3 regions of the Streptomyces sp. NPDC056479 genome follow, and region 2 is predicted to be linked to each of the others. Evidence: riboswitches for the same ligand, from Rfam matches in the RefSeq annotation. Region 2 holds a riboswitch; each other region holds the start of a gene.

Region 1 (11,009 bases), on a different contig from region 2:
CATCGGCGCGCTGGTGCCGGCGGCGATCATGTCGATCGCGGCCGCGAATCTCTTCACCCGCAACATCTACAAGGACTTCATCAAGCCGGACGCCACGCCCGCGCAGGAGACCAAGGTCTCCAAGATCGTGTCCCTGCTGGTGAAGGTGGGCGCGCTGGTCTTCGTCCTGACGATGGACAAGACGGTCGCCATCAACTTCCAGCTGCTGGGCGGCATCTGGATCCTGCAGACCTTCCCGGCCCTGGTCGGCGGCCTGTTCACCCGCTGGTTCCACCGCTGGGCGCTGCTGGCCGGCTGGGCGGTCGGCATGATCTACGGCACGGTCGCCGCGTACGGCGTCGCCTCCCCGACCCAGCAGCACTTCGGCGGTTCGGCGAAGGAGATCCCGGGCATCGGCGAGATCGGCTACATCGGCCTGACGGCGTTCGTGCTCAACGTCCTGGTCACCGTGGTCCTGACCTTCGTCCTGAAGGCCGCGAAGGCTCCGGACGGCGTCGACGAGACGAAGCCGGAGGACTACACGGCGGACGCCGGGGACCCGGGCGTGGAGGTGGAACTGCCGCCGGCGACGGCGGGCTCGTCCCACTGACGCCGGTTCACCTGCCCGATGGCCGGGCGTGCCGCACTAGCTGCGCGTACGCCCGGCCATCTGCTGCCAGAAGTCGTCCAGTTCCCGGACGCGCATGCTGACCCAGTGCGGTGTCTTGCGGCGCAGGCCTCTGGGAAGGTGGCGGCGTGCGCGTCCCGGTAGCAGGGCCTGTTGCTGGCGGCAGAACGGCTCCCGGATCTCCCCCCTGGGCACGCAGCCCCGCGGCGGGTAGGGGCAGAGCTGGAACTTGCAGTCCGGCAGACATGTCGTGCCCGGCGTGGGCGGGGCCGAGATGCCGGCCCGCAGGTCGGGCCGCAGCGGACCGCGGTCGCTGCGGATGCACGGCGGGAGCTGCATCCCGGGCTGCTCGACGCGGGCCATCCGCTCCTCGACCTCGTCGGGATGCCCGTCCCGTTCGACGAGGTTCAGCATCACCAGCACATCGGCGACGAGGCGTTGGGCACGCGCATCGAGGGTGCTCCACCCGACCGAGGGCGGAATCCACAGGTTGTGCTTGCGGTATCCCTCGGGGCTGCCCGTGCGTGCGCCGATGTTGTCGGCGACGCCCTTCTCGTCAATCCAGAGGAACCGCTCCGGCTGCCCGGTCTCCAGCGCGAGGGCGACCAGGTCGCCCGCCTCGGCGACGAACGGGTGCAGGAACCGCCGGGGCGAGTCGCCGTTCGGCTCCGGTTGCCCGGGCGCCGGGTTCACCGTGCCGGTCATCGACAGCCACCGCTTCACGGTCTGTACGGCGGTCGTCCCGCGCATCCCCGGGTACGGCCCACGCGCGCCGTCGCGATCGCCCTTCCCGTTCGTCGCCTGTGCATCCGGCTCGTGGACGCCCAGGCCGTCCGGGAGCTCCCACAGGCACAGCGCCTGGAGCAGCATGAGCTGCGCGTACCAGCAACGGGACTGCCGCAGCACGGTCTCCGCCTGCCGGATCAGGTCGGCGCGACCGCCGGTGTAGGCCTGCGGATGCCGTATGCGCCGGTTGGCCGCGTACTTGAAACCCTGGGCCAGCGCGGCCTCCAGGGCGAGCGGCAGGTCGGGGGCGCCGCCGGTGGCCTTCGGGTCGAGGTGGCGCAGCCACTTGGTGAGGCGTTCCCTGGCCTCGTCACGGTGCGCCTCGTCGACGGAGCCCAGCAGCATGGGGATCATCCAGGCGCGCATCGTGAACTCCCGGAGCAGATCGACCCGCCTCCTGCGGTATTCCTGGTTGAGACCGCGCCGGTCCTGCTGCAGCCGGCCGATGCGCTCGGAACGGGCCCGTGAGGGCGCGCCCGCGGCCCTCGCCCGTGCCATGCGCTCGGCCCATCGCTCGTACTCCCGCCGCTTCCACGCCGTCAGCTCGCCGAGCCGGTCGTCGTACTCCCGCACGGGGTCGGTGTTAATCCCGACCCATCCGCGGATCACCGCAAACGCCGCGTTGCCGCCGGTGCCGAACTCCTGGGCCGCGGCCAGGCGGATGGAGTAGGAGGGTTCCCGTACGCCGATCTGGACGAGGTCCTCGTAGAGCGGAGTGGTGTCGATCCGGCCGGAGACGCCGCGCAGCGCTGCCCCTAGTTGCCTGAGCAGCCTCAGTTTGGCGTCGTCGAGAGTGCGCCGGTCCCCCTTGAAACCGGCCCACCTCTTGCGCACTTCGTCGACGATGCCGCCCAGCAGCCTCGGGGACTCCTCCGCGCTCTCGATCTCCACGGCCGCCGCGTACAGATCCAGGGCCTTGGGATCCTCGGTACGGCGGCGCGCGGCCGTGCGGAGCCGGTGGGCCACGGTGTGGCCGCCCACGGGCGACTTGCGGAGCAGTTCCTCGATCTCCTTCTTCGCCTCCGCCCGGACACCGTCCCTCGGGGCCCGCAGCGTCGCCGCCCGCCGGCGCGACAACAGCACCAGGGACATGAGCAGTTCGCGACTGGGGCCGGGTGGCTGCAACGCCTGCTCGACGAGCTCTCCGGTGTCCCGCTCGCCCAGTTCGTTCAGGACGCGGTAGCCGAAGTAGGCCTGGATGATGCTGTGCGGGAAGCGGACCTTGCGTTCGAAGCCCTCCACCAGTCCCAGCTTGTCGGCGTTGCGCGCGATCCGGGCGAGGGCGGCACGGCACTGGTCCATGTTGCCCCGGCGCAGCCGCCTCCGCTCCTCCTGGCCGAGCCGTCGGCAGAGCACGTCCCAGATCTGCTGCCGGTGCCACTCGGAGAAGACGTTGCCGCGTCTGCCGTACCGGTCGAAGCCGCGTCCGCTGCTCCACAGGTGCTCGGCGCGGGCCTGCGCACGCCTGGCCGGGCCGGGATGGACGTCGGTGTCGAGCAGTTCCCCGAAGCCGACCTCCAGCTTGTCCTGGAGCAGTCCCACGCAGGCCAGCGCGGAGACCACTTCGAGGGTGTCGCGGCGCTCCCGTCGGCTCAGTGCGACGTCCTTGCGCAGCCGGCCCTCGCACAGTGCCTGGTCCCAGGTCTCCAGCAGCCAGAGCCGCAGCGTGCCGCGGTCGCGGCTGCGGGTGTTCATGTGCTGCGGGTCGTTGTCCGGACGATCGTGCTCCAGGGCTCCGTGTCGGTGCAGTTCGCGGGCTATCTGCAGATAGACGGGCGATTCGGTCACCTCCGCCGTCTCCACGATCCAGTCCACGCGGCGTTCGTCGGCCTCCGGAACATGTGCCTGGACGAAGCGCAGGGCCTCCTCCTCGCTGAGCGGTTCCAGCTCCACGATCGCGGCCGGGGTGCTCTCCAGCGGGCTGTGCGGCCGGGAGGCGATGACGAGGGGCAGTTTCTCCTCGTGGGCGCGCTCGATGGCCCGCCGGATGATGTTGTCCCGGTTCTGCTGGAGGCCGTCGCCGAGAAGGGCCTCCTCCAGCCCGTCGGCGATGACGACCGGTTTGTCGTCGGCGAGCAGCTGCTGCCAGACCCGGTCGGTCTTGCTGCGCGCGAGGATGCCCCGGGGCGCCTCCTCGGCGAAGCGCTGCCTGGCCATGCGTTCGAAGTTCAGGTCGCCGGTCGCGTCCCGCAGCCGGATCGGCACCGGCACGGCGTTCTGCTCGGCCAGCAGTTCGGTGAGCCGGACCAGCACGGCCGTCTTGCCCACGCCGACGCCGCCGACCAGCAGATAGGGCCGGCGGGTGTCGCGCTCCCGCAGCCGTTCGGCGATGACCTGGGCGATGTCCTCCCGGCCCACGATGTCAGCGGCGTCCGGGCCGGCGGTGACCACCAGTCCATGGGGGTCGTCCCGTGCCTTCGCGAGATAGCGCCGCTTCGTCCACCGGTACCACCAGAACAGGAAGAGCGTGGCGGCGATCGACGCGGCGAGCACCGGGCCGACGAAGCGCATGACGGCTTCGAACCCCTCGCTGTCCTGCCGCCACTCCTCAAAGCCGGTCGTGGTGCCCGTGATCACGATGTACAGGCCCTCCACGGCCCAGGCGAGCAGCGCGAGCGCGGCCACCACCCAGACGGCCCGGGTGGCGTTGGTGTAGGAGATCCAGCGGCGCCATTTCTTGGGGCGGGTGGTGCCACGGCGGGCTTCCAGACGGATCGTCAGCCGGTGCCAGTGCCCCACGAATCCCCGCCCGGCCCAACTGCCCGCCCGTCTCGGAGCAAGTGTCGCCATCGGCGCGTTGCGCGGCCGCTCCTTGCCGGGCGGGTGCCGGACGACCCTCGTCATCGTGCGTCTCCTTCCGAGACAGGCTCTCGAAACGAAAGGGACCGCGGGCGTCGACACCTACCTCCATGGAAGCACTCCCAAAACTGCCCGCAACCCGGCGGCCCTCGATAAAAAACCCAGGCCGTCGCCGGGACCCGTCCGCCAGACTCGACCGCATGGACATCGTGATCCGGCAGGTGCATCCCGGCGAGTACGACGCGCTCGGCGAGATCACCGCCCAGGCCTACCTCCAGGACGACCTCCTCGACTTCGGTGAGAGCGACTCGTACCTGGGGGAGCTCAAGGACGTGGCGGGGCGGGCGGCTGCCGCCGAGGTGCTCGTGGCCGTCGAGGACGACCGGCTGCTGGGCGGGGTGACCTTCGTGCCGTGCGGCGGCCCCATGGCCGACATAGCCCGGCCCGGCGAGGCCGAGATCCGGATGCTCGCCGTCGACGGCATCGCCCGCGGACGCGGCGCCGGCGAGGCCCTCGTCCGCGCCTGCGTCTCCCGCGCCCGGGCCACCGAGGGCTGTGTGCGGATCGTGCTGTCGACCCAGCGGACCATGCTCGGCGCGCATCGCATCTACGAACGCCTGGGCTTCGTCCGCACACCCGATCGGGACTGGAATCCGCTCCCGGACGTCCTCGACCTCACTCTCCTCACCTATGAGTTGACGCTCTGAAACCACCGCGACACAACATCTGGGGGTGGCGTGGCGGGCGAGCACAAGATGTATGCTCGTCCTCGCTGTCGTCGCAGGGGAATCCGGTGCGAATCCGGAACTGTCCCGCAACGGTGTACTTGTGCATGTCTGTTCCCAGGAACCCCAGGAACCCAGGAACCCCGTGCACAGGAGTCAGTCCGAGGACCTGCCGACAGCGCGCCCGGCCACCCGGCCGGTGCGCCCAGACGTCCGGGCCTCGTGGAATGGGCCGGTGGACGCGACGCCGTGTGCGCTCGTGTGCTGCCCCCTGCCCTCCGCAAGGCCCCCGTGCCGAGCGAGGGAGAGCCCCCACGTGACCATCGCGCCAGCAGACCCGGCCTCAGCCGTCTCAGCGGTCCCGATCGACGATGACGCCCCGGGAACCGCGTTGCTGCGGCTCCTGGCCGAGCTGACCGCCGACCTCCCCGACGCCGACCCCGGCCGGGTCGCCGCCGCCGCTCTGCGCGGCCGGTCGGCCCGCGCGGACGAGGCGGAGCTGCGCGAACTGGCCACCGAGGCGGCGGCCGGTCTCATCTCCGAGGACCCCGCCTACAGCAGGCTGGCCGCCCGGCTGCTGACCATCTCCATCGCCGCCGAGGCCGCCTCGCAGGGCGTCACGTCCTTCACCGAGTCGGTCGTGGTCGGCCACCGCGAGGGGCTCATCGCCGACCGGACCGCCGAGTTCGCGCGGATCCACGCGGCCCGCCTCGACGCGCTGATCGACACGGGCGCCGACGACCGCTTCGGCTATTTCGGCCTGCGCACCCTGCACAGCCGCTATCTGCTCCGGCACCCCATCACCCGCAAGGTGATCGAGACACCCCAGCACTTCATGCTGCGTGTCGCCGCCGGTCTCGCCGAGGACGACACCACCCGGGCACTGGACGAAGTCGCCGCGCTCTACGGGCTCATGAGTCGCCTCGACTACCTCCCCTCCTCCCCCACGCTCTTCAACTCCGGCACCCGGCACCCCCAGATGTCGTCCTGCTACCTCCTCGACTCCCCGCTCGACGAGCTGGACTCCATCTACGACCGCTACCACCAGGTCGCCCGCCTCTCCAAGCACGCCGGCGGCATCGGCATCGCGTACTCCCGTATCCGCAGCCGCGGTTCACTGATCCGAGGCACCAACGGGCACTCCAACGGCATCGTCCCGTTCCTGAAGACCCTCGACGCCTCCGTCGCCGCCGTGAACCAGGGCGGCCGGCGCAAGGGTGCCGCCGCGGTCTACCTGGAGACCTGGCACTCCGACATCGAGGAGTTCCTGGAGCTGCGCGACAACACCGGTGAGGACGCCCGGCGTACGCACAACCTCAACCTCGCGCACTGGATCCCGGACGAGTTCATGCGCCGGGTCAACGCCGATGAGCCGTGGTCGCTGTTCTCGCCGTCGGACGTGCCGGAGCTGGTCGACCTGTGGGGCGAGGAGTTCGAGGCGGCGTACCGCAAGGCGGAGGCGAGCGGTCTCGCGCGGAAGACCATCCCGGCCCGTGACCTGTACGGCCGCATGATGCGCACCCTCGCGCAGACCGGCAACGGTTGGATGACCTTCAAGGACGCCGCCAACCGCACCGCCAACCAGACCGCCCTGCCGGGCCAGGTCGTCCACTCCTCCAACCTCTGCACGGAGATCCTGGAGGTCACGGACGACGGGGAGACGGCCGTCTGCAACCTGGGGTCCGTCAACCTCGGCTCGTTCGTCGACACGACGACCGGCGACATCGACTGGGAGCGGCTCGACGCCACCGTCCGCACGGCCGTCACCTTCCTCGACCGTGTCGTCGACATCAACTTCTACCCGACCGAGCAGGCGGGCCGTTCCAACGCCAAGTGGCGTCCGGTGGGCCTGGGTGCGATGGGCCTGCAGGACGTCTTCTTCAAGCTGCGGCTGCCCTTCGACTCGGCCGAGGCGAAGGCCCTGTCCACCCGTATCGCCGAGCGCATCATGCTCGCCGCGTACGAGGCCTCCGCCGACCTCGCCGAGCGGAGCGGTCCGCTGCCGGCCTGGGAGAAGACCCGTTCCGCCAAGGGTGTGCTGCACCCCGACCACTACGGCGTCGAGCTGACCTGGCCGGAGCGCTGGGCGGCCCTGCGCAGCCGTATCGCCACGACCGGTATGCGCAACTCCCTGCTGCTCGCCATCGCGCCCACCGCCACCATCGCTTCCATCGCCGGTGTCTACGAGTGCATCGAGCCGCAGGTCTCCAACCTGTTCAAGCGCGAGACGCTGTCCGGCGAGTTCCTCCAGGTCAACTCCTACCTGGTCGACGAGCTCAAGGCGCTCGGCGTCTGGGACGCCCGCACCCGTGAGGCGCTGCGCGAAGCGAACGGCTCGGTGCAGGACTTCGCCTGGATCCCCGCCGAAGTACGGGCCCTGTACCGCACGGCGTGGGAGATCCCGCAGCGCGGCCTGATCGACATGGCCGCCGACCGGACGCCGTTCCTGGACCAGTCCCAGTCCCTGAACCTGTTCCTGGAGACGCCGACCATCGGCAAGCTCTCCTCGATGTACGCGTACGCCTGGAAGTCGGGCCTGAAGACGACGTACTACCTGCGCTCGCGCCCGGCGACCCGCATCGCCCGCGCCGCCCAGGCTCAGTCCGCCCAGCCCGAGAAGACCATCCCCGTCCAGCAGGTCGCCGAGCCCGACGCCGTCGCCTGCTCCCTGGAAAACCCCGAGTCCTGCGAGGCCTGCCAGTAATGACCACCCGTAACAGCAACCTGCTCGACCCGGGCTTCGAACTGACCCTGCGTCCCATGCGCTACCCGGACTTCTACGAGCGCTACCGGGACGCCATCAAGAACACCTGGACCGTCGAGGAGGTCGACCTCCACTCCGACGTCGCCGACCTGGCGAAGCTGTCCGAGGGTGAGCAGCACATGATCGGCCGGCTGGTCGCGTTCTTCGCGACGGGCGACTCGATCGTGGCGAACAACCTGGTGCTGACGCTGTACAAGCACATCAACTCGCCCGAGGCGCGCCTGTACCTGAGCAGGCAGCTCTTCGAGGAGGCCGTGCACGTCCAGTTCTACTTGACGCTGCTCGACACCTACCTGCCCGACCCGGCGGACCGGGCGGCGGCCTTCGACGCCGTCGAGAACATCCCGTCGATCCGTGAGAAGGCCGAGTTCTGCTTCAAGTGGATCAACGAGGTCGAGAAGCTGGACCGCCTGGAGACCAAGGCCGACCGGCGTCGCTTCCTGCTCAACCTGATCTGCTTCGCGGCGTGCATCGAGGGCCTGTTCTTCTACGGTGCCTTCGCCTACGTCTACTGGTTCCGCAGCCGCGGCCTGCTGCACGGCCTGGCCACCGGCACCAACTGGGTGTTCCGCGACGAGACGATGCACATGAGCTTCGCCTTCGACGTCGTCGACACCGTCCGCAAGGAGGAGCCCGAGCTCTTCGACGGCGAACTCCAGCAGCAGGTCACCGACATGCTGAGGGAGGCCGTCGAGGCCGAGCTCCAGTTCGGGCGCGACCTGTGCGGTGACGGCCTCCCGGGCATGAACACCGAGTCGATGCGGCAGTACCTGGAGTGTGTCGCCGATCAGCGCCTGACGCGCCTCGGCTTCGCTCCGGTGTACGGCTCCGAGAACCCCTTCTCCTTCATGGAGCTGCAGGGTGTTCAGGAGCTCACCAACTTCTTCGAGCGGCGTCCCTCGGCGTACCAGGTGGCGGTGGAGGGCACCGTCGACCTGGACGAGGACTTCTGAGCCTCGGGCTCGTTGCGTCCCTGGGCCTCCCTGATCTGACGGTCGATGCGCCTGTCGTGCACGATCCCGATCACTGACGGGAGGGCCAGGAGCACGAAGATCCCGAGCACGAAGACCATGGTGAGCAGTGTCTGTGTCTGTTCTGTAGTCATGACACCACTGTCGCTCCGGACACTCATGACGAACAGTGGCAGGACTGCCGCACACCCTCGATTTACTGCCAGCCGTGAGGCACACTGGCAGTATGTTGAGAAACGTGGCCGCCGTACTCCTCGACGGTGTGCACCCCTTTGAACTGGGCGTCGTCTGCGAGGTGTTCGGCCTCGACCGCAGCGACGACGGGCTGCCCACCTACGATTTCGCCGTCGCCTCGGCCGAGGGACCGGCGCTGGGCACCCATGTCGGCGGCCTCACCGTCTCCACGCCGCACGGCCTGGAGCGGCTGGAGGAGGCCGATCTGATCGTCGTGCCGGCGGGGGATGACTTCGCCACCCGCGTCTATCCGCCAGAGCTGCTGAACGCCCTGGTCAGGGCCGTGGACCGAGGTGCGCGGGTGCTCAGCGTGTGCTCCGGCGTCTTTGTGCTCGGCGCTGCCGGGCTGCTCGACGGGCGGCGCTGCAGCGCGCACTGGCGGCACGCCGCGGAACTGGCCCGGCAGAACCCGAAGGCCATCGTCGAGCCGGACATGCTCTACGTCGACGAGGGCCCGGTGATCACCAGTGCCGGCACCGCCGCGGGGATCGACGCCTGTCTGCACATCGTGCGGCAGGAACAGGGGCCCGATGTGGCCAACAAGATCGCCCGGCGGATGGTCGTACCGCCGCACCGGGACGGCGGGCAGGCCCAGTACATCGAGCGGCCGCTGCCCCGCTCCCACTGCGACACGGTCGGCGAGGTACTGGCCTGGATGGAGGGGCACCTCGACGAGGACCTCACCGTCGAGCAGCTCGCCGAGCGTGCGCACATGTCCCCGCGCACCTTCGCCCGCCGCTTCCAGCAGGAGACCGGCACGACTCCCTACCGCTGGATCCTGCGCCAACGGGTTCTGCTGGCGCAGGAGTTGCTGGAGGGTTCGGACGAGACGGTGGACGCGATCGCGGGCCGAACGGGCTTCGGCACCGCGGCGGCGCTGCGCCACCAGTTCGTACGGGCGCTGGGGACGACCCCCAACGCCTACCGCAGGACGTTCCAGGGTCCGACCGCCGCCTAGCCGGCTCAGTCGTTGGCGACCACGGGGTAGCGGGGCTCGCTCTCGGCCATCTGCCGCAGCGCGTCCTTGCGCTCGCGCTTGGAGAGCCGGTCGATGTAGAGGTAGCCGTACAGGTGGTCGGTCTCGTGCTGCAGGCAGCGGGCGAAGTACCCGGTGCCGCGCACCTTGATCGGGTTGCCCTTCTCGTCCTGCCCGGTCACCTCGGCGTAGTCGGGGCGGGCGAGCGGCGCGTACGCGGTCGGCACGGAGAGGCAGCCCTCGTTGCTGTCGTCCAGCCGGCGCCGGTCGGCGGGCAGCTCGACCGGCTTCGGGTTGCAGACGACGCCGACGTGCCGCTCGCCCTGGTCGTCCTGGCAGTCGTAGACGAAGACCTTCAGATCGACGCCGATCTGGTTGGCGGCCAGGCCCACGCCCTCGGCGGTGTGCTGCGAGGCGAACATGTCCGCGACCAGCTGCTCCAGCTCGGCGCCGAACTCGGTGACGTCCTTGCACTCCTTGTGCAGGACCGGGTTCCCGACGACGGTGATCGGCCGCGAGGTGCCGCGCTCACGCCAGGCGTTCTCGCGCTCCTCCGTGTCCTCGGTGTCGACGACGAAACCCTCGTCGTCCACGGGGAGCACGCCCGCGTGCTGCTGCTCGGTGTCCTGCTGGGCCATGACCGACGTATGCCTTCCTGCACAAACAAAAGAAGAAAAGGGGGTGTGACGCTGATACAGGGTACGGCGAACGCTCAGCAGACCTCTTCGAGATCCCGCCAATCCCGAGAATCCGGGCTGTCGGCAACCCACCCGTCCAGCAACCCCCGAACCAGCGCGGCCGGCGCGGCCACCCCGCACTCCCGCTCCGGCACCCACAGCTGCCCGTCGGTCCGGTGCCCCAGCGGACCGGGGTGACCCGGCTCACTGTGGTCGTGCGGATCCAGGTGCTCCCCGTCGCCCTCGTCGGACGGCATCCGCGACTCGGAGCACATCCGGCACAGCAGCCGCACGGACGAGGACCAGTCCTCCGCGGCGAACCCGGCGTCGGCGGCGAGCTGCTCCAGCGCGTCCCGGTCGGCCTCGGTGGCGGCCTCCAGGAGGACCACCCAGGTGGGCACCGGCGACGGCGCCCACAGCTCGATCTCGTCGAAGACGGGGTATGCATGTCCGGCGGACGTGGTCCGCTC
Region 2 (9,642 bases):
CGCTGCCGTGTTCCAGCAGGGCGAGCTGCGTCGCCATACGGAACGCGCGCTGGCCGGGGCGCAGCCGGGTCGAGAGGTGGAGGGTGCGGGTCGGTTCGTCGTAGTGGTGCAGATGGTCGCCGGAGCCGGTGGACAGGCGGATTCCGTGGGCGTCGGTGAGGCGTGCGGTCAGGGCCCGGAGGATCTCACCGGGCCGGATGCCGATCTCCTCGGCCAGTTGCTCGGCGGCGACGTCGGTGTCGTGGAGGTAGTTCTGGCGGCGGTAGAAGAAGTCGCGGATCTCCTCGTGCGGTGAGCGCGGCCCGGCGTCGGCGCTGTCGCGGCCGTCGGCCCCCGCGAGCCGCTCGGACAGCTGCTGGTTGCGGCGGCCCAGGTCGAGCAGGACCCGGGCGACCGCGGGCATCCGTGCGGCGAGTTCGGCGAGGTCGGACGGGGAGACCCGGGCGGCGGCGATCTCACCCGTCAGCGCCTCGCGCAGGTCGGCCACCAGTCGGGCGGTGTCGCGCTCGGAGAAGAAGCCCGGGTCGACGCCGAAGGTCTCGGTGAGCCGGAGCAGAACGGGCACGGTGAGCGGGCGGGAGTCATGCTCCATCTGGTTGAGATAGCTCGGCGAGATGGCCAGGACGCGGGCGAGTTCGGCCTGGCTCATCCGGCGCTCCTCGCGCAGCCGCCGCAGCCGCGCGCCCGCGTAGGTCTTGCTCACCTGCGCTCCTGTCGGATCCGGGACGGGATCCGGTCAGCGTATGCGAACCCGCGCCGCTCGCACCCTTCGCAAGATTGGCAATCGGCGGCGAGAAGATTCGCAGAACTTGGCATTCGTCCACCATTGATGGCACCCAGTGCCAGTGCCAGAGTTCCAGTGCGGCCCGCCGGACCCGGCAGACACCGCCCGGAACCGGGGCGCGACTCACGCCCTGACGTCGGAGATCCCGGCATCGGCGAGGTCCTGCATCGGCAGCATTGCTCAGCTTCGCCCCTGGCGACGGCGGGCCGCGTTTCACCCCTACGACACGCAGTGCCAACCCAGTCGCTCCCAGTGGGGGGTTGGCAGACACAACAACCGAGGAGACGGTGACAGTCATGGCAGAGGCGAGGACGCAGGCGGCCGACGAGCTCGCGCGGCGCTGGGCGAACGACCCCAGGTGGCGGGGCGTCGAGCGCACCTACGGCGCCGAGGACGTCGTACGGCTCTCCGGCAGCGTCCGCGAGGAGCACACCCTGGCCCGGCGCGGCGCCGAGCGGCTGTGGCGCCAACTGCACGAGCGGGACTACGTCCACGCGCTGGGCGCGCTCACCGGCGGCCAGGCCGTGCAGCAGGTCAAGGCGGGCCTCCAGGCGATCTACCTGTCCGGCTGGCAGGTCGCCGCCGACGCCAACCAGGCCGGGCACACCTACCCGGACCAGAGCCTGTACCCGGCCAACTCCGTGCCCCAGGTGGTCCGTCGGATCAACAACGCCCTGCTGCGCGCAGACCAGATCGCCACCGCCGAGGACGCGGGCGACACCACGGACTGGCTCGCACCGATCGTCGCCGACGCGGAAGCCGGCTTCGGCGGCCCGTTGAACGCCTTCGAACTGACCAAGGCGATGATCGCGGCGGGGGCCGCCGGCATCCACTACGAGGACCAGCTGGCCTCCGAGAAGAAGTGCGGCCACCTCGGCGGCAAGGTGCTGGTGCCGACCGCGCAGCACATCCGCACCCTCAACGCGGCACGGCTCGCGGCCGATATCGCCGATGTGCCGACGCTGATCGTCGCCCGCACGGATGCGCTGGCCGCCAACCTGCTGACCAGCGATGTCGATGAGCGTGACGCCGAGTTCGTGACCGGGGAGCGCACGGCGGAGGGCTTCTACCGGGTGCGGGGCGGCATGGCGCCGGTGATCGCACGCGGGCTGGCGTACGCGCCGTACGCCGATCTGATCTGGGTGGAGACCGGTACGCCGGATCTCGCGCAGGCCCGGGAGTTCGCCGAGGCGATCCACGCCCGGTACCCGGATCAGATGCTGGCGTACAACTGCTCGCCGTCCTTCAACTGGAAGGCGGCGCTGGACGACGACCAGATCGCCAAGTTCCAGCGGGAGTTGGGGGCAATGGGGTATCGGTTCCAGTTCATCACGCTGGCCGGGTTCCACTCGCTGAACCACGGGATGTTCGATCTTGCGCGGGGTTATGCCGAGCACGGGATGACGGCGTATGTGGACCTTCAGGAGCGGGAGTTCGCTGCGCTGGCGCAGGGGTTCACTGCGGTCAGGCATCAACGGGAGGTCGGTACGGGGTACTTCGACCTGGTGTCCACGGCGGTGAATCCTGCGTCCTCCACGACTGCGCTGGCCGGTTCCACGGAGGAAGAGCAGTTCCACTAGGTCCGGTTGTCGTCCGCGGGTGCGTGGGGGCTGGTCGCGCGGTTCCCCGCGCCCCTTGAGGACGTGTCCTCGCCTTCAGTCAGGAGAAACCGTTGTCCACTACTGCGCTCAACCACCGTGTCCGTGTTCTCGGCGCCCCCGGTCACCGGCACAACGAGATCGTCACGCCCGCCGCCCTGGATTTCCTGGGCCACCTCGCCGCCGCCTTCGGTGAGCGTCGCCAAGATCTGATGAAGGAGCGCCGGCGTCAGGCTCTGCGCCTGGCGAGCGGCTCTGTGCTCGACTTCCCCATGGTCACTTCCGCCGTGCGCGCCGATCCGACCTGGCGTGTGGCGCCGCCCGCCCCCGGGCTGACCGACCGGCGCGTGGAGATCACCGGCCCGCCCGACCGCCGTATGGCCGTCAACGCGCTCAACTCCGGGGCCCAGGTGTGGATGGCGGACTTCGAGGACGCCACCTCCCCGACCTGGGAGAACGTCATCGGCGGGCAGCTCACCCTGCTCGACGCCATCGAGCGCCGTATCGACTTCAGCACCCCGGAGGGCAAGGACTACCGGCTCGGCGAACGGCTCGCCACCATCGTGGTCCGCCCCCGCGGCTGGCATCTCGACGAGGAACACCTCGCGTACGAGGGCCATCCCGTGCCCGCCGCCCTCGTCGACTTCGGGCTGTACTTCTTCCACTGCGCCCAGCGTCAGATCGACGCCGGCCACGGCCCGTACTTCTATCTGCCGAAGCTGGAGAACCGGTACGAGGCCCGGCTGTGGAACGACGTGTTCGTCCTCGCCCAGGAACTGCTCGGGATACCGCGCGGCACGGTCCGGGCCACGGTCCTCATCGAGACGATCACCGCCGCGTTCGAGACGGAGGAGATCCTCTACGAGCTGCGCGAGCACAGCTCGGGGCTCAACGCGGGCCGTTGGGACTACCTGTTCAGCCTGATCAAGACCTTCGGTCACCGCACCGATTTCCTTCTCCCCGACCGGGCGAAGGTGACGATGACTGCTCCCTTCATGCGGGCGTACACCGAACTCCTCGTGCGCACGTGCCACCGTCGCGGCGCCCACGCCATCGGAGGCATGGCCGCCCAGGTGCCCGGCAGGGACCCGGCCGGGAATGAGGCCGCGCTGGCCACCGTCCGGCTGGACAAGGAGCGGGAGGCGGAGGACGGGTTCGACGGGTCCTGGGTGGCCCATCCGGGGCTCGTCCCGGTCTGCCGTGAGGTGTTCGGCGGTGTCCTCGGCGACCGGTCGCATCAGATCGACCGTATGCGTGACGACGTGGACGTCAGCGCCACCGACCTGCTGTCGGTGCGCCGGATCAGCGGGCCCCCCACACCCGAGGGGGTGCGCGTCAACATCGCCGTGGCGCTGCGCTACTTCGCGGCCTGGCTGCGCGGACAGGGCGCGGTCGCCATCAACGGCCTGATGGAGGACGCGGCCACCGCCGAGATCGCCCGGGTGCAGATCTGGCAGTGGCTGCGGCACCGGGTGATCGACCGGGAGACCGTGCTGCGGCTGGTCGACGACGAGATCGTGGCGCTGGGCGCCGAGTATCCGTGGGCGCCGGTCGACGAGATCCGCGCGCTGTTCGAACGGAGCGCGCTGGCGGGCGAGTTGCCGGGGTTCTTCACGCCGGACGCCTACCGCCGCCATCTGGTGCGGCGGACGGAAGCCGGGGCATGAGCGGGGGCATCGGGCGCGTCGGCGTGGTCGGCGGCGGGCAGATGGGGGCCGGGATCGCCGAGGTGTGCGCGCTGGCCGGACTCGACACCGTGGTCTGCGAGGTGGACGCGGTCGCGGCCCGCGCCACCCGGGAACGAGTGGGGGCTTCGCTAGACCGCGCGGTGCGACGCGGCAGGCTGGAGCAGGCCGCCGCGCGGGACGCGCTCGCCCGGACGGTGTTCACGGGCAGTCTGGAGGAACTGGCCGACCGGCAGCTCGTCGTCGAGGCCGTCGTGGAGAACCCGGACGCCAAGATCGAGGTGTTCTCCGCGCTCGACAAGATCGTCGAGGATCCGGCGGCCGTGCTGGCCACCAACACCTCCTCCCTGCCGGTCATGCGGCTCGGCCGGGCGACCGGCCGCGCGGACCGGGTCGTGGGCCTGCACTTCTTCAACCCCGTGCCGGTTCTGCCGCTGGTGGAGGTCGTGAGCTCCCTGCACACGTCGGCGGCGACGATCGCCAGGGTCGAGGACTTCGCGACCGGCGCCCTCGGCCGGACCGTGATCCGCTCCCAGGACCGGGCGGGCTTCGTCGTCAACGCGCTGCTCGTCCCCTACCTGCTGTCCGCCATCCGCATGGCCGAGTCCGGCTTCGCCACCGCCGCCGACATCGACGACGGCATGGAACTGGGCTGCGCCCACCCCATGGGCCCGCTGAAGCTCGCGGACCTGATCGGCCTCGACACGGTCGCCTCGATCGCCGAGTCGCTCTACGAGGAGTTCAAGGAACCCCTCCACGCCCCTCCCCCGCTGCTCCAGCGGATGGTGGAGGCGGGGTTGCTGGGCCGTAAGAGCGGCCGGGGGTTCCATGTGTACGGCCAGGTAGGCTGATCCGTGCAGCTGGTTCGCCCCGTCGGCCAGACGGGATGCGTCGCAAGAGGGAACCCGGTGGGAATCCGGGACTGCCCCGCAGCGGTGAGCGGGAACGACCGCCGTCATACGCACTGGGTCCGACGTACCGGGCCCGGGAAGCGACGGCCAGTAGGTGTCCTCCGGCCAGGAGGGCGTGCCCGCGAGTCCGAAGACCTGCCAACTGCCCGCGCGCGAACCACTCGTGCGCGGACATCCCGGTGACCTCGAGGGCGGGTCGGCGAACATGACCGAACGGACGGCCGTACGGCCGTTGCCGATCGGTTCGTCACCCCTTCGCGCTCTCGTCCCGTCGCCGGGATCTCAGGGATTCATCTCGCGAAGGAGATCTCCGTGACCACCAAGTCCGCAGCCGCGGCAGCACGGGCCACCGTGTACGGCTACCCCCGCCAGGGCCCGAACCGGGAACTGAAGAAGGCCATCGAGGGCTACTGGAAGGGCCGTGTCACCGCTGACGCCCTCCGCTCCACCGCCGCCGAACTGCGCCGCTCGAACTGGCGACGGCTCGCCGACGCCGGCATCCACGAGGTGCCGACCGGTGACTTCTCGTACTACGACCACGTCCTGGACACCACGGTCGCGCTCGGCGCGATCCCCGAACGCCACCGCTCCTCGGTCGAGGCCGACGCCCTGGACGGCTACTTCGCGATGGCGCGCGGCACCCAGGACATCGCGCCGCTGGAAATGACCAAGTGGTTCGACACCAACTACCACTATCTCGTGCCGGAGTTGGGGCCGGACACGGTGTTCACGGCCGACTCGACGAAGCAGGTCGCCGAGCTGAAAGAGGCCTTGGCGCTGGACCTGACCGCCCGGCCGGTCCTGGTCGGCCCGATCACCTATCTCCTGCTCGCCAAGCCCGCGCCCGGGGTCGCCGCGGACTTCGAGCCGCTGACCCTGCTCGATCGGCTGCTGCCGGTGTACGCGGAGATCCTGGCCGATCTGCGCGCGGCGGGCGCCGAGTGGGTTCAGCTGGACGAACCGGCCCTGGTCCAGGACCGCACCCCGGCCGAGCTGAACGCCGCCGCGCGTGCCTACCGCGACCTCGGCGGCCGCACCGACCGGCCGAAGCTGCTGGTCGCGTCGTACTTCGACCGGCTGGGCGAGGCGCTGCCCGTGCTGGCCAAGGCGCCGGTCGAGGGGCTCGCACTGGACTTCACGGGGTCCGCCGCCGCCAACCTGGGCGCGCTCGCGGCCGTCGGCGGGCTGCCCGGCAAGCGACTGGTGGCCGGGGTCGTCAACGGCCGCAACATCTGGGTCAACGACCTGTCGGCGTCGCTGGCCACGCTCGGCACCCTGCTGGGCCTGGCCGACCGGGTGGACGTGTCGGCCTCCTGCTCCCTCCTTCATGTGCCGCTGGACGCGGCGGCGGAGCGGGACATCGAGCCGCAGATCCTGCGCTGGCTCGCCTTCGCGCGGCAGAAGACCGCCGAGGTCGTCACGCTCGCCAAGGGCCTCGCCCAGGGCACCGGCACGATCACCGCCGAACTGGCCGCCAACCGGGCCGACCTGGCCTCCCGCGCCGGCTCCCCGATCACCGGTGACCCGGCGGTCCGGTCCCGTTCGGCGGCCGTCACCGAGGCGGACGCCCGCCGCTCGCAGCCGTACGCCGAGCGGGCCGCCGCCCAACGCGCGCACCTGAAGCTGCCGTTGCTGCCGACCACCACGATCGGCTCCTTCCCACAGACCGGCGAACTGCGCATCGCGCGCGCCGATCTGCGCGCCGGCCGGATCGACGCGGCCGGCTACGAGGAGCGCATCAAGGCGGAGATCCAGGAGGTCGTCTCCTTCCAGGAGACGACCGGCATCGACGTCCTGGTGCACGGCGAGGCCGAACGCAACGACATGGTCCAGTACTTCGCCGAGCGGCTCACCGGCTACCTCGCCACGCGGCACGGCTGGGTGCAGTCCTACGGCACCCGGTACGTCCGCCCGCCGATCCTGGCCGGCGACATCTCCCGCCCCGAGCCGATGACGGTGCGCTGGACGACGTACGCCCAGTCGCTCACCTCCCGCCCGGTCAAGGGCATGCTCACCGGACCGGTCACCATGCTCGCCTGGTCCTTCGTCCGCGATGACCAGCCGCTCGCCGAGACGGCCCGCCAGGTCGCGCTCGCCCTGCGTGAGGAGGTGAACGACCTTGAAGCGGCCGGCACTTCGGTGATCCAGGTGGACGAGCCAGCGCTGCGCGAGACGCTGCCGCTGCGCGCGGCCGATCACACCACCTACCTCGCCTGGGCCACGGAGGCGTTCCGGCTCACCGCCGGCGGGGTGCGGCCGGACACGCAGATCCACACGCACATGTGCTACGCCGAGTTCGGCGACATCGTCCAGGCCATCGACGACCTAGACGCCGATGTCATCAGCCTGGAGGCGGCCCGCTCCCACATGCAGGTCGCGCGCGAGCTGGCCGCCCACGGCTATCCGCGCGAGGCCGGGCCGGGCGTGTACGACATCCACTCGCCGCGCGTCCCCAGCACGGAGGAGGCCGCCGGGCTGCTCCGCACGGGCCTGAAGGCGATCCCGGCCGAGCGGCTCTGGGTCAACCCCGACTGCGGTCTGAAGACCCGCGGCTGGCCGGAGACCCGGGCCTCGCTGGAGAACCTGGTGGCGGCGGCCCGTACGGTACGGGAGGAGCTGTCCGGGTCCTGACCCGGCCGACCGGCCAAGGGCCCTCACCGCTCATGCGGTGAGGGCCCGGCCCATGGGCGAGCAGCACGTCATGACCCCGGCACGAGGAGCGACCGCGTGACCAGCCGCGTCACCTTCATCTCACCCGCGATGAACGCAGCACTGCGCCAGGCCCGCTTCGACGACGGCCGGACCCCGCTCGACACCACCGGCGCAGCGCAGGCGGCCGCCGCCGCCGGGACCCTGCCCTCGCCCGCCCGTGTGCTCACCTCGCCGAGCTCGCGCTGCCAAGAGACGGCCGAGGCGCTCGGTCTGCTCGGTCTGCTCGGTCCGGCGATACCGGAGCTGGCCGCGCTGGATGTGGGCCGCTGGCGGGGCCGTTCGCTCGACGAGGTGAGTGCCGCCGAGCCGGAGCCGGTGGGCCGCTGGCTCACCGACCCGGGCTGCGCGCCGCACGGGGGTGAGTCGGTGCGGGACCTGTGCGATCGGGTCGCTCGCTGGCTGACGACCGCGCAGGATCTGGACGGTCGTACGCTCGCCGTGGTCGAGCCCGAGATCGTACGCGCGGCCGTCCTCCACGCGCTCGGCATGCCCACTGCGGCGTTCTGGCGTCTCGACGTCGCCCCGCTGACGGCCACCGAGCTCAGTGGACGGGCCGGACGCTGGAACCTGCGGCTGGGGCGGCCCCTGGCCGCGCCGGACACCGACTAGCAACGACCCTGCCCGGGATCTCAGGATGCCGAGTCGCGGTGGCGGCGCAGCAGTGCCGCGACGGCACAGCGAAGACAGCCCCGATCAGCGTCCGCCTGCGTCGTCCCGCCGTCGGCGCACATCGCGCCCGGCTGCTCGCGGCAGCGTTCCGGCGGGGCCGCGACCAGCGTCTCCAAATCCTGCAGCAGTTGCTCGGTCCGCTTGACCTGCTGGCCGAGTACGCGCACTCGGGCGCTCTGGCCGCCGATCTGCCGCCGGCTGGCCATCAGTTGCTCGTACTCCTCCACGGTGAGCGCCACCGCCTCGCGGCCGCCGAGCGTGATGCGGCGCGGCTGTGGATGTCTGGCCACTCGGCTCCTCCGCTCCCCGTCGGATCGTCCATCGGGTGATCGGCCGGTTGTCCTTGCCATGGCTGTCCGATCGACTCGGTGCCCGAGGAACGCGAGAGGGCCCCCGGATGGTTCCGCGGGCCCTCGCACGTGATCGCATTCCGGTCAGCCGGGGGCGGCCACCGCCGGGGCCGAAGCCGCGGCGGCCGGCTTGGGATTCAGCAGTCGCTCGGCCAGCTCGCCGAAGAGCAGCCCGAAGCCCGTCCACAGCGTGACCTGCATGGCCAGCGCGGAGAGCCGGAACCGCCACAGCACGGTGGCTGGGAAGTCGCCCGGCACCTCGTTGACGACGGGCAGGAACGCGTACGCCAGTGCGATCACGACGGCGAACGCGGCCACCGCGACGACGGTGGCGTACCAGGTGCCCAGCTTCGGGGCGAGGCGCTTGCCCAGGATGGTCGCGGCCACCGCGAGGAGGACGCTGAGCACCATCATCAGGAAGTACAGGGTGGTCCGCTTGCCGATGGTGTCGGGGTCGCCGACCGCCGGCGGGTTGGCCGGGTACTTCAGGAACGGCACGACGTAGACGGCGAGCAGCGCGCAGCCGGACAGCAGCAGCGCGGTGGCCCGTGGGGTGAAGCGGCCCACGCGGCCCAGGGCGAAGCAGTAGGCGAGGGCGGCGAGGCCTCCGAAGGAGACACCGTAGATCAGGACACCGGTGGCAAGGCCGGCGGTGGACTGGAGGCTGCGGGAGACGAGTTCGACCTCGTGCTCGTGCCCGGAGGCGTGCGCCTCCTCGAAGCCGATCGCCTTGTCGACGCTCGGCTCACCGAGGACGTAGGCCACGATCAGCGCGAGCACGCCCGCGCCCAGGCCGGCGAGCATGCCTCGCACGAGCAGGTTTCTCACGGTTGCGGAGTTCATGAGGGTTGCGGCTCCCCGGAGTCAGTGGCAGGGGAAGCCGAGCAGGTGGCGGGCGTCATGCACCCACTCGTGGACGTCCTCGCCGGAGAC
Region 3 (11,009 bases), on a different contig from region 2:
GCGGCCAACCTCGCCGTGGTCCTGAACGAACTGGGAGAGACCGAGGCCGCCGAACGGCTGCGCGAGCACGTGCTGGGCGCGCTCACCGCCCGGCTCGGGGCCGACCATCCCCGCCCTCTGGCCCTGCGCGAGTGGTGCCGCTCTGGCTGGGAGTTCGACCCCTACCCCATCCTTGGCCAGCAGTGATCCGCACTCCCGCGAGCACGGCCGAGTCTGTTGAGACCCCCTACACCACGGCCTCGTAACGTTCGCGGGCACGGTCACGAAGCCAGGCGAGTGTCACCGGTACGGCGGGCAACGCGGCGAAGTGCGCCGCCCCGGGCTTCAGTACGGGTGTGGCCGAAGGTATGCGGTCGGCCAGCCACCGGAAGTGGCCGACGGGCGAGAAAGTGTCGTGCTCGCCATGCCATAGCAGCAGAGGAACATTCACGATTCTGCCTGGCTCAAAGCCCCAGTCCCGCCTGAACGACAGCACGTCGTCGAGCCATCCGAAGGAGGAACGCACAACGCTGTTCTGGTAGTTGGCGAGGAGCAGACCTCGGATCCCGCCATGTGCCACCACTGCCCGGTCGGCCGCGGGCAGCGCCGGAGCCAGCCAGCTCAGAAGCGACTCAGGGTTGTCTCTAATGGCATCCGCGTTACCGGCCAGTCTGGTCTTGAGTCGCTGCAGGAACCCCGCGGAATCGTGGTGGATGGCCTCGGAAGCGGCCCGGTAGGCGTCGACGTTGGAGTGTGCCATGCCGTCGAACCAATCAAGCCCGTCGGCATCGGGCGGGGCGATGCTCACCAGGGCGGCTGCGCTCGCCACCCGGTCCGGGAGCAGCGCCGCGCAGGCCAATGCGTGCGGTGCGCCTCCGGAACGGCCGATCACGGAGAAACGCGCCATCTTCAGGTGATCGGCGATGGCCTCCACGTCTGCGGCGGCGTGCTCGACCTTGCGTCCCTCGAATCGCTCGGATTCCCCGTATCCCGGTCGGTCGTAGGAGATGAGACGAATCCCCAGCCGGTACAGATCGATGGCCCGTGGACGCGGCCCGACCCTGCTACCCGGAGTGCCATGCAGCAAGAACACCGGATGTCCTTTGGGGTCCCCCGACGTCTCGAAGGCGAGCAGTCTCCGGCCGTCACCACTCTTGACGATTGAGAACACCAGGCGCGCCTCCCGTCGGCCGGCGCCTACGCGCCCTTTGGAGCCACTCGCTGAGACAAACGGTAGAGGATGGCGCCTCGCGACGTGACCGTTCAAGCGGCGCCCGGCGCGCGTGGCCGTATAAAGATCACCATGAGCACCGCAGACCCCATGAACTCCCCGCACACCATCGCCCCCTTGGACCGACTCATGGCCGAACGGGCCTGCGAGCGAGTCATTGTCGACTTCGTCCATCGCCTCGATCTCGGCGAACCAGCCTCCGTCGCGGAGTTGTTCACCGAGGACGGCATCTGGACCTGGCCGGAGGGGAAGCGGGCGGTCGAGGGTTGGGTGGCGCTGCGGGAGTACTTCGGCTCCCGGCCCGCCGACCGGCTCTCCCGCCGCATGATGTCCAACGTCCTCGTCACGGTCACCACCCCGGACACGGCGACGGCGACCTCGTACTTCACGACGTACCGCGTCGACGGTTACGAGGACGGCATAGTCCCGGCCGGGCCGCCCGTCCAGGTCGGTCACTACGAGGACGCGTTCCGCCGGATCGCGGACGACGGCAGCTGGCGGCTCACCTCACGGACCCTCCACCTTCCCTTCGGCGGACCCACCCCGCGGGCCGGCGGCTAGCCACGCATGAAGGGGCGGATCAACTCCTCGGACTTGCCCAGGAGTTCGATCTCCCCCGGCGTCATCGTCGGGTTGGCGGCCCGTCGGCGCAGCGCCTCCGTGAGGCCGTTCTCCGTGAGGTGGGACGGGTCGGTGAGGAGGGCCTTGAGGATGGCGTGGGCGGGCGCGGCGAGGGGCCCCTCGTCGACGGCGACCTGGGCGAGGATCACCGCCGAGGTGCCCCAGTCGAGGCCGGGGTCGCCCTCCTGCGTGTCGCTCCAGTCGATGACACAGGGGCCGTCGGGCGTGAGGACGACGTTGTCGGGGTGGAGGTCAAGGTGCAGGACGCGGCGCTGCGACACACGTGCGGGGATGTCGTGAAGCTGGCGCAGCAGGCGGGCCAGGATGCGGCCCGCCTCGTCCGCGCCCATGGTCCCGGCGCCCAGCGCCCCCAGCATCGTCGGCCCCGACAGCCGCCGCATCACCAGGTCGGTCCGCGAGGAGTCGGCGAGCCGGACCCGGGGCGCCGGGTAGCCGTGCTCGCGTACGTACGCCATCACCGCACCCTCGGCGAGCGCGTCCCGGTACCCCTCCCGGTCGCGGCGCAGTACCCACGCCTCGTCGATCTCGTACACGTCGGCCGTGCGCCCCGCGCCCAGCAGCCGCCCCGCCGCCCCGGTCCCCTCCGTCATGAGGGGACGGTGTCTCCGCCGCCCACAGCCCCCTCTCAACCCCTCCCTACCCCCGGGTAGAGTGTCGCCGTCGTCATCACACCCGTACGTGGGAAAGCCGGTGCAATTCCGGCGCTGACCCGCAACCGTGAACCGGTCGTCGTCGAAGGCCGGTGAGCCGGATCGCCGCGTACGTCACTGTGACCGGCTCACGTGCCCCGGCAGCCGGCCGGAGCACGGCACCGTCGAGGTATACGGAGCCGAGCCGCCGGGGCTCTCCCCTGCGCTGCCCGGTTCCCCCTAGGGAAGGGCACCCGCCGATCATGTACGTCCGTCGTAGCGCCGCGGTCCTGGCCGCCGCCGTCGTGATCGGCGCGGCCACGCCGGCCGTAGCCGCCGACTCGTCCCCGTCCGCGTCGCCGTCGAAGGCGCTTCCCGCCGAGCTGTACGGCGACGGGGATCCCACCTATGACGGCGTCTGGCGCCAGTCCCTCGCGCTGCTCGCGCAGGACACGGTGGGGGTGAAGCCGGCCAAGGGTGCGGTGGACTGGCTGGTGGGGCAGCAGTGCGCGAACGGGGCCTTCGCGCCGTACCGCGCCGACGCGAGCGGCGCCTGCGACAGCAAGCTCCTCATCGACACCAACAGCACTGCGGCCGCCGTTCAGGCCCTCGGCGCGCTCGGCGGCCACGACGCCGCCACCGGCAAGGCCGTGACCTGGCTGAAGTCGGTGCAGAACAAGGACGGCGGCTGGGGCTACACCGCGGGCGGGCCGAGTGACACGAACTCGACGTCGGTCGTGATCGGTGCGCTGGCCGCCGTGGACGAGAAGCCGGCGGAGGTCGTGAAGGACGGGCAGTCGCCCTACGACGCGCTGATCAAGCTCGCCCTGCCGTGCAAGGCCGACGAAGCGGGCGCCTTCGCCTTCCAGCCGGACAAGAAGGGTGACCTGGTCGCCAACGCGGACGCGACGGCCGCGGGCGTCGTCGGCACGCTCGGCAAGGGCCTCGTGGTGAGCGCCGGCAAGCCGTCGTCGGACGCCGCCTGCACCGACGGCGGCTACCCGGCCCCGCAGCAGGCCGCGGCCAACGGCGCCGCCTACCTCACGAAGACCCTCGCCAAGGACGGCCACCTGAAGTCCGTCCTGCCTGGAGCCGAGGACCAGCCCGACTACGGCAACACGGCCGACGCGGTCGTCGCGCTCGCCGCGCAGTCCGGTGCCGATGCCGCCCAGAAGCCCCTGCGCTGGCTGGAGCAGAACTCGGCCCAGTGGGCGGCGCAGAGCGGCCCGGCCGCCTACGCCCAGCTGATCCTCGCCGCCCACGCCACCGGCACCGACCCGCGCGACTTCGGCGGCTCCGACCTGGTCAAGCAGCTCAACGCGACCGGCCCCGCACCGCAGGACTCGCCGACGGCCACGGACAAGCAGGAGGAGAAGGACAAGGAGAAGGACGACAAGGGCGACAGTCCCTTCGGTGTCTGGTGGTACGTCGGCATCTTCCTCGTCGTCGGCATCGGCATCGGCTTCCTGCTCAGCGGCCGCAACAAGGGCCGCCGATCGTGATCCGCCGCGCACTCGTTCGCGCACTCGCTCCACTCCTGGCCGCGCTGGTCCTCGTGACCGGCGCGGCCCAGGCCGCCCAGGCGACCGGCTACCGCTACTGGTCCTTCTGGGAGCGCGACGGCGGCACCTGGACCTACGCCACCCAGGGCCCCTCCCTCGCCCGCCCGTCCGACGGGGACGTCCAGGGCTTCCGCTTCGCGGTGAGCGCGGACTCGAAGGACGCGGCCCAGCCGAGGGGCGCGGCCGAGTTCGCGGTGATCTGTGCGCGAACTCCCGCGCAGGACGGCGAGAAGCGGGTGGCGCTGGTCATCGACTTCGGTTCGGCGGCGGACGCCGCGTCGGGCGAGACGCCGCCGGATCGTCGTACCGCCTGTGCCCGGGTGGCCCCCGACGCGACGACGGCGGAGGCTCTGGCGGCGGTCGCCAAGCCCCTGCGCTACGACACGAACGCCCTGCTGTGCGCCATCGCCGGGTACCCGCAGAAGGGCTGCGGGGAGCAGGTGTCGGACACCGACAGGCCGGCGCCGACCGACAAGGAAAGCCGGCAGACGGCCACCGACAACAAGAGCGACTCCGCCGACGGTCCCTCCCTCGGCCTGGTCACGGGGATCGCCGTGGTGGCGGTACTGGGGGCGGCAGCCGTCTGGCAGGCACGACGGCGGCGAGCCTGATGGCCCCCCGGCCCACACCCACACACCCGGCCTCCATCCCCCGGCCCCAACGCCTCCCGGCGCTGCACCCCGGCGCCTGGTGGCTCTGGTCGCTCGCCCTCGGCACCGCAGCCACCCGCACCACCAACCCCCTCCTCCTCACCCTTCTCATCGCCACCTCGGCCTACGTCGTGGCGACCTGCCGCCCGGACACCCCCTGGGCCCGCTCCTACACCGCCTTCGTCAAGCTCGCCCTGGTCGTCATCCTCATCCGGCTCGTCTTCGCCGTGGCCCTCGGCTCCCCCATTCCCGGCACGCACGTGATCGTCACGCTCCCCGAAATCCCCCTCCCGGACTGGGCGCAGGGCATCCGGCTGGGCGGCAGGGTCACCGTCGAGACTCTGCTCTTCGCGTTCTACGACGGTCTGCGGCTGGCCGCCCTCCTCATCTGCGTGGGCGCGGCGAACTCCCTCGCGAGCCCCACCCGTCTGCTCAAGTCCCTCCCCGGCGCGCTGTACGAGATGGGTGTGGCGGTGGTCGTGGCCCTCACCTACGCCCCCAACCTGATCGCCGACGTCCAGCGCCTGCGGTCCGCCCGCCGGCTGCGCGGCCGCCCCGACACCGGTGTCCGCGGCCTCCTGCACGTCGGACTCCCCGTCCTGGAGGGCGCGTTGGAGCGCTCGGTCGCCCTCGCCGCCGCGATGGACTCGCGCGGATACGGCCGTACGGCCGACGTCCCGCCCCGCGTCCGCCGTACGACCGCCACGCTCACCCTCGGCGGCCTGCTGGGCGTCTGTGCGGGAACGTACGGCCTGCTGACCGCCGAAGGCGGGACGTACGGTCTCCCGGTCCTCCTCATCGGGCTCGCCGCCGCGCTGGCGGGCCTGCGCCTCGGTGGTCGCCGCTCGCTGCGCACCCGTTACCGCCCGGCCCGCTGGGACGCTCGTGCCTGGCTGGTCGCCGGTTCCGGCGCGGCGGTCGCCGCCCTGCTGATCCTCGCCGCCGACCGTGACCCTGCGGCGCTGCACCCCGGCGTGGTCCCGCTGGTCGCGCCCACCCTTCCCCTGTGGCCCGCGGCGGCCGTACTCCTCGGCCTGCTCCCGGCCTTCGTCAGCCCCGCACCCCGGACCGCCGCGCCACGGAAGCCCGCGCTGCGCCCCGCCCCCAAGGAGACGTCGTGATCCGCTTCGAGAACGTCTCCGTGACGTACGACGGTGCCGTCGAACCCACCGTGCAGGGAGTGGACTTCGAGGTCCCGGAGGGCGAGCTGGTCCTGCTCGTCGGTCCTTCGGGGGTCGGCAAGTCCACCGTGCTCGGCGCGGTGAGCGGGCTCGTCCCGCACTTCACCGGCGGTACCCTGCGCGGCCGTGTCACGGTGGCCGGCCGTGACACCCGTACGCACAAGCCGCGCGAACTCGCGGACGTGGTGGGCATGGTCGGGCAGGACCCGCTCTCGCACTTCGTCACGGACACGGTCGAGGACGAACTCGCCTACGGCATGGAGTCGCTGGGCCTCGCCCCGGACGTGATGCGCCGCCGCGTCGAGGAGACCCTCGACCTGCTCGGCCTCGCCGACCTCCGCGACCGCCCCATCGCCACGCTCTCCGGCGGCCAGCAGCAGCGCGTCGCCATCGGCTCGGTGCTCACCCCGCACCCCAGGGTCCTGGTCCTGGACGAGCCGACCTCGGCCCTGGACCCGGCCGCCGCGGAGGAGGTCCTCGCGGTCCTGCAACGCCTGGTCCACGACCTCGGCACGACGGTCCTGATGGCCGAACACCGTCTGGAGCGTGTGGTCCAGTACGCCGACCGGATCGCCCTGCTCCCCGCCCCCGGGGCGGCCCCGATCGTCGGCACCCCGGCGGAGATCATGGCCGTGTCCCCGGTGTATCCCCCGGTCGTTGCGCTGGGTCGTCTGGCGGGCTGGTCGCCGCTGCCCCTGACGGTGCGAGACGCCCGACGACGGGCAGCGGACCTGCGGGCACGACTCGGCGAGCGGGACAGCGACGCCGTTGAGGGGCGCGGGGCCGCAATCGACTTGCGGCTGACGCCGCATGGGCACGACCGGCCATCCACCACCAGCGGCCGCAGGTCCTCCGAAGCCCCCGAGCCGGCGGGCACCACCCACCGCCGATGGTTCCGACGCACGCGCACCCCCGCCCAGCCCGCCCTTCGATCCCCCTACGCCGCCGAAGTACGGGCCCTCACCGTCACCCGCGACCGAATCCGCGCCCTCCACCACATCGGCCTCACCGTCACCCCCGGCGAGACCATCGCCCTCATGGGCCGCAACGGCGCCGGCAAGTCGACGCTGCTCAACACCCTGGTCGGTCTCGTGGCACCGTCCGCCGGCCATGTCGAGGCCGGCGGAGCCGAACCCCACCGCACACCACCCCGCGACCTCGTCCGGCGCGTCGGTCTGGTCCCGCAGGAACCCCGTGATCTGCTCTACGCCGACACGGTCGGCGCCGAGTGCACGGCCGCCGACACCGACGCGGGCGCCGAACCCGGTACCTGCCGCACCCTGCTGTCCGCGCTCCTGGCGGGCATCCCGGACGAGATCCATCCCCGTGACCTCTCCGAGGGCCAGCGTCTGACGCTCGCCCTGGCCGTCGTCCTGACGGCCCGCCCGCCTCTGCTGCTCCTCGACGAACCGACCCGCGGCCTCGACTACGCGGCGAAGGCCCACCTCGTCACCCTGCTGCGCGACCTCGCCGACCGGGGCCACGCCATCGTCCTGGCCACGCACGACGTGGAGCTGGCCGCCGAACTGGCCCACCGGGTGATCCTTCTCGCGGAGGGCGAGGTGATCGCCGACGGCCCGACGGCGGACGTCGTGGTCTCCTCGCCGTCCTTCGCCCCGCAGGTCACCAAGATCCTGGCGCCGCAGCAGTGGCTCACGGTCACCCAGGTCCGGCAGGCGCTGTCATGACCGGCGCCCAGGGGCAGGCGCGCCCCATCCGTCTCGGACCGCGCTCCATCACCGCGCTCCTCCTGGTCAGCGCGGTCGGTGTCGCCGCCCTCGGCTGGCCCTTCCTCGCCCTCCCCACCTCCCAGGTCAGTGCGCACGCCCAGGACGCGCCCTGGCTGTTCACCGGCCTCCTCGTCCTGCTGGTCGCCATCGTCGCGGCGACGATCTCCGAATCAGGGCTCGGCCCGAAGGCGGTGGCGATGCTGGGGGTGCTCGCGGCGACCGGTGCCGCGCTGCGGCCCCTCGGGGCGGGGACGGCCGGTCTCGAGCCGATGTTCTTCCTGATGTTGCTGAGCGGACGGGTGCTCGGCCCCGGCTTCGGCTTCGTCCTCGGCTCCGTGACGATGTTCGCGTCCGCGCTGCTCACCGGCGGTGTGGGGCCGTGGATGCCGTTCCAGATGCTGTCGATGGGCTGGTTCACGATGGGTGCGGGGCTGCTGCCGGGCCCGGACCGGCTGCGCGGCCGTGCGGAGCTGGTCCTGCTGGCCGGCTACGGATTCCTGGCCGCCTTCGCCTACGGCACGGTGATGAACATGCAGGGCTGGCCGTATCTGATCCAGGACGGCTCGAACATCGCGCCCGACCCCGACGTCGGACCGCTCGCCAACCTGGCCCGCTTCGTCGCGTACTGCCTGGCCACTTCCCTCGGCTGGGACCTCGGCCGGGCGCTGGTGACCGTCGTACTGACCCTCACCCTCGGTCCGGCGATCCTCAGGGCACTGCGCCGGGCCACCCGCCGGGCGGCATTCGAGAGCCCGGTCACATTCGACGCACCCACACGGTGAGGCCCCGCACGCAGACCGTCACGCGCTCGGTGAACCACCCCACATGACCCACATCACCTACGATTCTCCATAGTCGGACAAAACGGATGTCATGCACGCGTCCGCACCCGCACTGACCTGCACATAGAGATCCACGTCACACGATCAGCCCTCCCTCCGCATACGACCACAACTAGCAAAAGGGCTCATTGCGGACACCCTCCCGGGCTGCTTCTCTGGACGACGTCGCACGGCGCCGACGTGCCCACAGGGCCGCGGCGCCGACGCACGCCCCCCGCCTCGCATCGCGTGGTTCCGGCATGTCCGCGACGCCCATGACCCCGACGAAAGGCTCCACGTGTCCGCCGTTTCCCTCTTCACTCGCATCTCCGCCCCGAAGAAGGCCCTCGCCGGTGCCGCCCTGGCCGCCGCCACGGCCGGCACCCTGTTCGCCGCCGCGCCCTCGCAGGCCGCGGAGAGCGGGTCCTCCTCGGCGCAGGCGGTCGCGAAGAAGATGATCTCGGACTCGGGCCAGTACCAGTGCTTCTCGAAGATCGTCGACCACGAGAGCGACTGGAACGTCAACGCCACCAACGCCTCGTCCGGCGCCTACGGCCTGGTCCAGGCCCTGCCGGGCAACAAGATGGCCTCCGCCGGTTCCGACTGGAAGACCAACCCCGCCACCCAGATCGAGTGGGGCCTGGACTACATGAAGGACCGCTACGGCAGCCCGTGCGGCGCCTGGGGCTTCTGGCAGTCGAACGGCTGGTACTGAGCCGAGCGGCACGCCCACTGAACCGAAGGCGGCGACCCCCGATCCCCGGGGTCGTCGCCTTCGCCGTACTCGTAGGGGCGAGGTCCGGGACCTTCTGAGGGACATCCCGGATGGGCACCGCGGGCGGCGTCGGCAGGATGATCTCCATGACTCCGCAGAGGATCTCCCGACGCTCCCTGGTCCGCGGTTCCGTGGCCGCCGCGGCCCTTCTCGCGGCCTCCGGCACGACGGCCCGCGCGAGCGCGGCCGAGCGCGCCGGCCACGCCGGCCAGGCGCTGGACACCGAGGCGTTACAGGCCGCGATCTCCGACCTCGCGCATCCCCCGTCCGTCTCCGCGCAGTTGCGCGCCACGCAAGGGTCCGAGCACTGGTACGGCACCGCGGGCGTGTCCGACGTCACCACCGGGCGCCGCCCCCGTCCCGCCGACGGATTCCGGGCGGGAAGTGTCACCAAGGCCTTCGTGGCCACGGTCGTGCTGCAGCTGTGGGCGGAGCGGCGCGTGGAGCTCGACGCCCCCATCGGGCGCCGCCTCCCGGATCTGCTCGCGCCGCACTTCGAGCAGATCACCGTCGGGCAGCTGCTCAACCACACCAGCGGTCTGCCCGACCACGAGGGCCTGCCCGACGACTCCACCCCCGAGGGCGTCCTGCGCCATCGCTTCGACCGGTGGACCCCCGAGGAGTGGGTCCGCACGATCCCCGCCGACCGCCCGCTGAAGTTCCGGCCCGGCACGAAGCAGGAGTACCGGGGCATCACCTACGTCCTTCTGGCCCTCCTCATCGAGAGGCTGACGGGGCGGCCGTACGGCGAGGTGATCAGGTCCCGCATCGTGGAACCACTGGCACTGAGGGGCACCCTGCTCCCGGGCGACGACCCCCATCTGCACGGCCCGCACATTCACGGCTATCTGCGCATGACCGGCGGCACCCTTGAGGACGCCACCGTCTTCGACATGTCCAACACCTGGGGCGAGGGCGAGCTCGTGTCGACGGTCGACGACCTCTTCCGCTTTCAACGGGCCCTGTTCTCCGGCCGGTTGCTGCCACCGCACGCCATGGCCAAGCTCTTCACGCTGCCGCCCGACAGTGTGCGCATGCTGGACGGCAGCCCGGCGCGCTACAGCATGGGCCTGCAGAAGGTCACGGTGAACGGCGTCACCTTCTGGGGAAAGACCGGCGAGGTGTGGGGCTACCGCACCCGCGTCTTCGCCACCCGGGACGGCCGGCGCGGCTTCGTCCTCAACTACACGCCGACGCCGCTGGACACGGACGAGGAGATGGCCGCCCGGGTCGCTGCCGCGCTCACCTCTTGACTCCCGAGATCATAAAATCGCCGGAACGATCAGGAGATGGTTGGAGGATTTTATTCCGTTTCCCGCGTCGGCACCGGGATCTTCGGAATCGAGTCAATGATCAATTGACTTACACCCTTGAGCACTTGAGTGTCGAGAGTCCGGGAATTCGCGCTAACCTGAGATGAGTGACCGGACGGGGGCGCATCGGTGAGCTCCGCCGTCAGGCACGCCAGCCCGAAGTCCGGCCTCCCAGCGGAGATGTGATGAACAGTCGACTCACGGTAGTGGTCACCGGCGCGGCGGCCCCGGGAATCGGCGAGGCAGTCACCCGTCGCCTGCTCAGAGACGGCTACCGGGTGATCGGCACGTACGGGAAGGGCGACTGCGCTCGCGCCGAACAGCTTCGCGAGGATCTGCCAAAACTGGAGGCAGAGTACGAACTGGAGTTGGAGTGCGAACTGGTCCAGGTCGACCTGGGGGACCGGAGCGCTCTGGGCGAATTCGTGGCACAGCTCCGCGATGACGCATTCAACGAGGAGTGGGATATCCACGCACTCGTCAACACGGAGTATTA

The links. Region 2 has a riboswitch for cobalamin ahead of metE (5-methyltetrahydropteroyltriglutamate--homocysteine S-methyltransferase). Riboswitches for the same ligand answer to the same signal wherever they lie in the genome.
Region 1: it holds a riboswitch for cobalamin, as region 2 does, so the genes downstream of both, ACFQ6S_RS33405 (ribonucleoside-diphosphate reductase subunit alpha) here and metE (5-methyltetrahydropteroyltriglutamate--homocysteine S-methyltransferase) in region 2, are expected to answer to the same signal.
Region 3: it holds a riboswitch for cobalamin, as region 2 does, so the genes downstream of both, ACFQ6S_RS17340 (prenyltransferase/squalene oxidase repeat-containing protein) here and metE (5-methyltetrahydropteroyltriglutamate--homocysteine S-methyltransferase) in region 2, are expected to answer to the same signal.

What each region holds. Positions count from the first base shown of each region.
Region 1 covers NZ_JBHTRZ010000009.1:424,541-435,549, reverse strand. The annotation lists gene mctP (monocarboxylate uptake permease MctP) at 1-589, shown strand, start outside; gene ACFQ6S_RS33415 (NACHT domain-containing protein) at 626-4,237, opposite strand; gene ACFQ6S_RS33410 (GNAT family N-acetyltransferase) at 4,393-4,899, shown strand; cobalamin riboswitch at 4,935-5,109, shown strand; gene ACFQ6S_RS33405 (ribonucleoside-diphosphate reductase subunit alpha) at 5,234-7,621, shown strand; gene ACFQ6S_RS33400 (ribonucleotide-diphosphate reductase subunit beta) at 7,621-8,634, shown strand; gene ACFQ6S_RS33395 (helix-turn-helix domain-containing protein) at 8,879-9,844, shown strand; gene def (peptide deformylase) at 9,850-10,500, opposite strand; gene ACFQ6S_RS33385 (tetratricopeptide repeat protein) at 10,575-11,009, opposite strand, start outside.
Region 2 covers NZ_JBHTRZ010000003.1:405,384-415,025, forward strand. The annotation lists gene ACFQ6S_RS13370 (short-chain fatty acyl-CoA regulator family protein) at 1-703, opposite strand, end outside; gene aceA (isocitrate lyase) at 1,081-2,364, shown strand; gene aceB (malate synthase A) at 2,457-4,049, shown strand; gene ACFQ6S_RS13385 (3-hydroxybutyryl-CoA dehydrogenase) at 4,046-4,918, shown strand; cobalamin riboswitch at 4,912-5,136, shown strand; gene metE (5-methyltetrahydropteroyltriglutamate--homocysteine S-methyltransferase) at 5,291-7,609, shown strand; gene ACFQ6S_RS13395 (histidine phosphatase family protein) at 7,706-8,299, shown strand; gene ACFQ6S_RS13400 (hypothetical protein) at 8,320-8,649, opposite strand; gene ACFQ6S_RS13405 (CbtA family protein) at 8,794-9,552, opposite strand; gene ACFQ6S_RS13410 (CbtB-domain containing protein) at 9,574-9,642, opposite strand, start outside.
Region 3 covers NZ_JBHTRZ010000004.1:174,677-185,685, forward strand. The annotation lists gene fxsT (FxSxx-COOH system tetratricopeptide repeat protein) at 1-186, shown strand, start outside; gene ACFQ6S_RS17325 (alpha/beta hydrolase) at 227-1,150, opposite strand; gene ACFQ6S_RS17330 (nuclear transport factor 2 family protein) at 1,283-1,771, shown strand; gene ACFQ6S_RS17335 (phosphotransferase) at 1,768-2,442, opposite strand; cobalamin riboswitch at 2,493-2,627, shown strand; gene ACFQ6S_RS17340 (prenyltransferase/squalene oxidase repeat-containing protein) at 2,745-3,983, shown strand; gene ACFQ6S_RS17345 (SCO2322 family protein) at 3,980-4,654, shown strand; gene ACFQ6S_RS17350 (energy-coupling factor transporter transmembrane component T) at 4,654-5,814, shown strand; gene ACFQ6S_RS17355 (ABC transporter ATP-binding protein) at 5,811-7,562, shown strand; gene ACFQ6S_RS17360 (ECF transporter S component) at 7,559-8,386, shown strand; gene ACFQ6S_RS17365 (transglycosylase SLT domain-containing protein) at 8,724-9,140, shown strand; gene ACFQ6S_RS17370 (serine hydrolase domain-containing protein) at 9,287-10,453, shown strand; gene ACFQ6S_RS17375 (SDR family NAD(P)-dependent oxidoreductase) at 10,699-11,009, shown strand, end outside.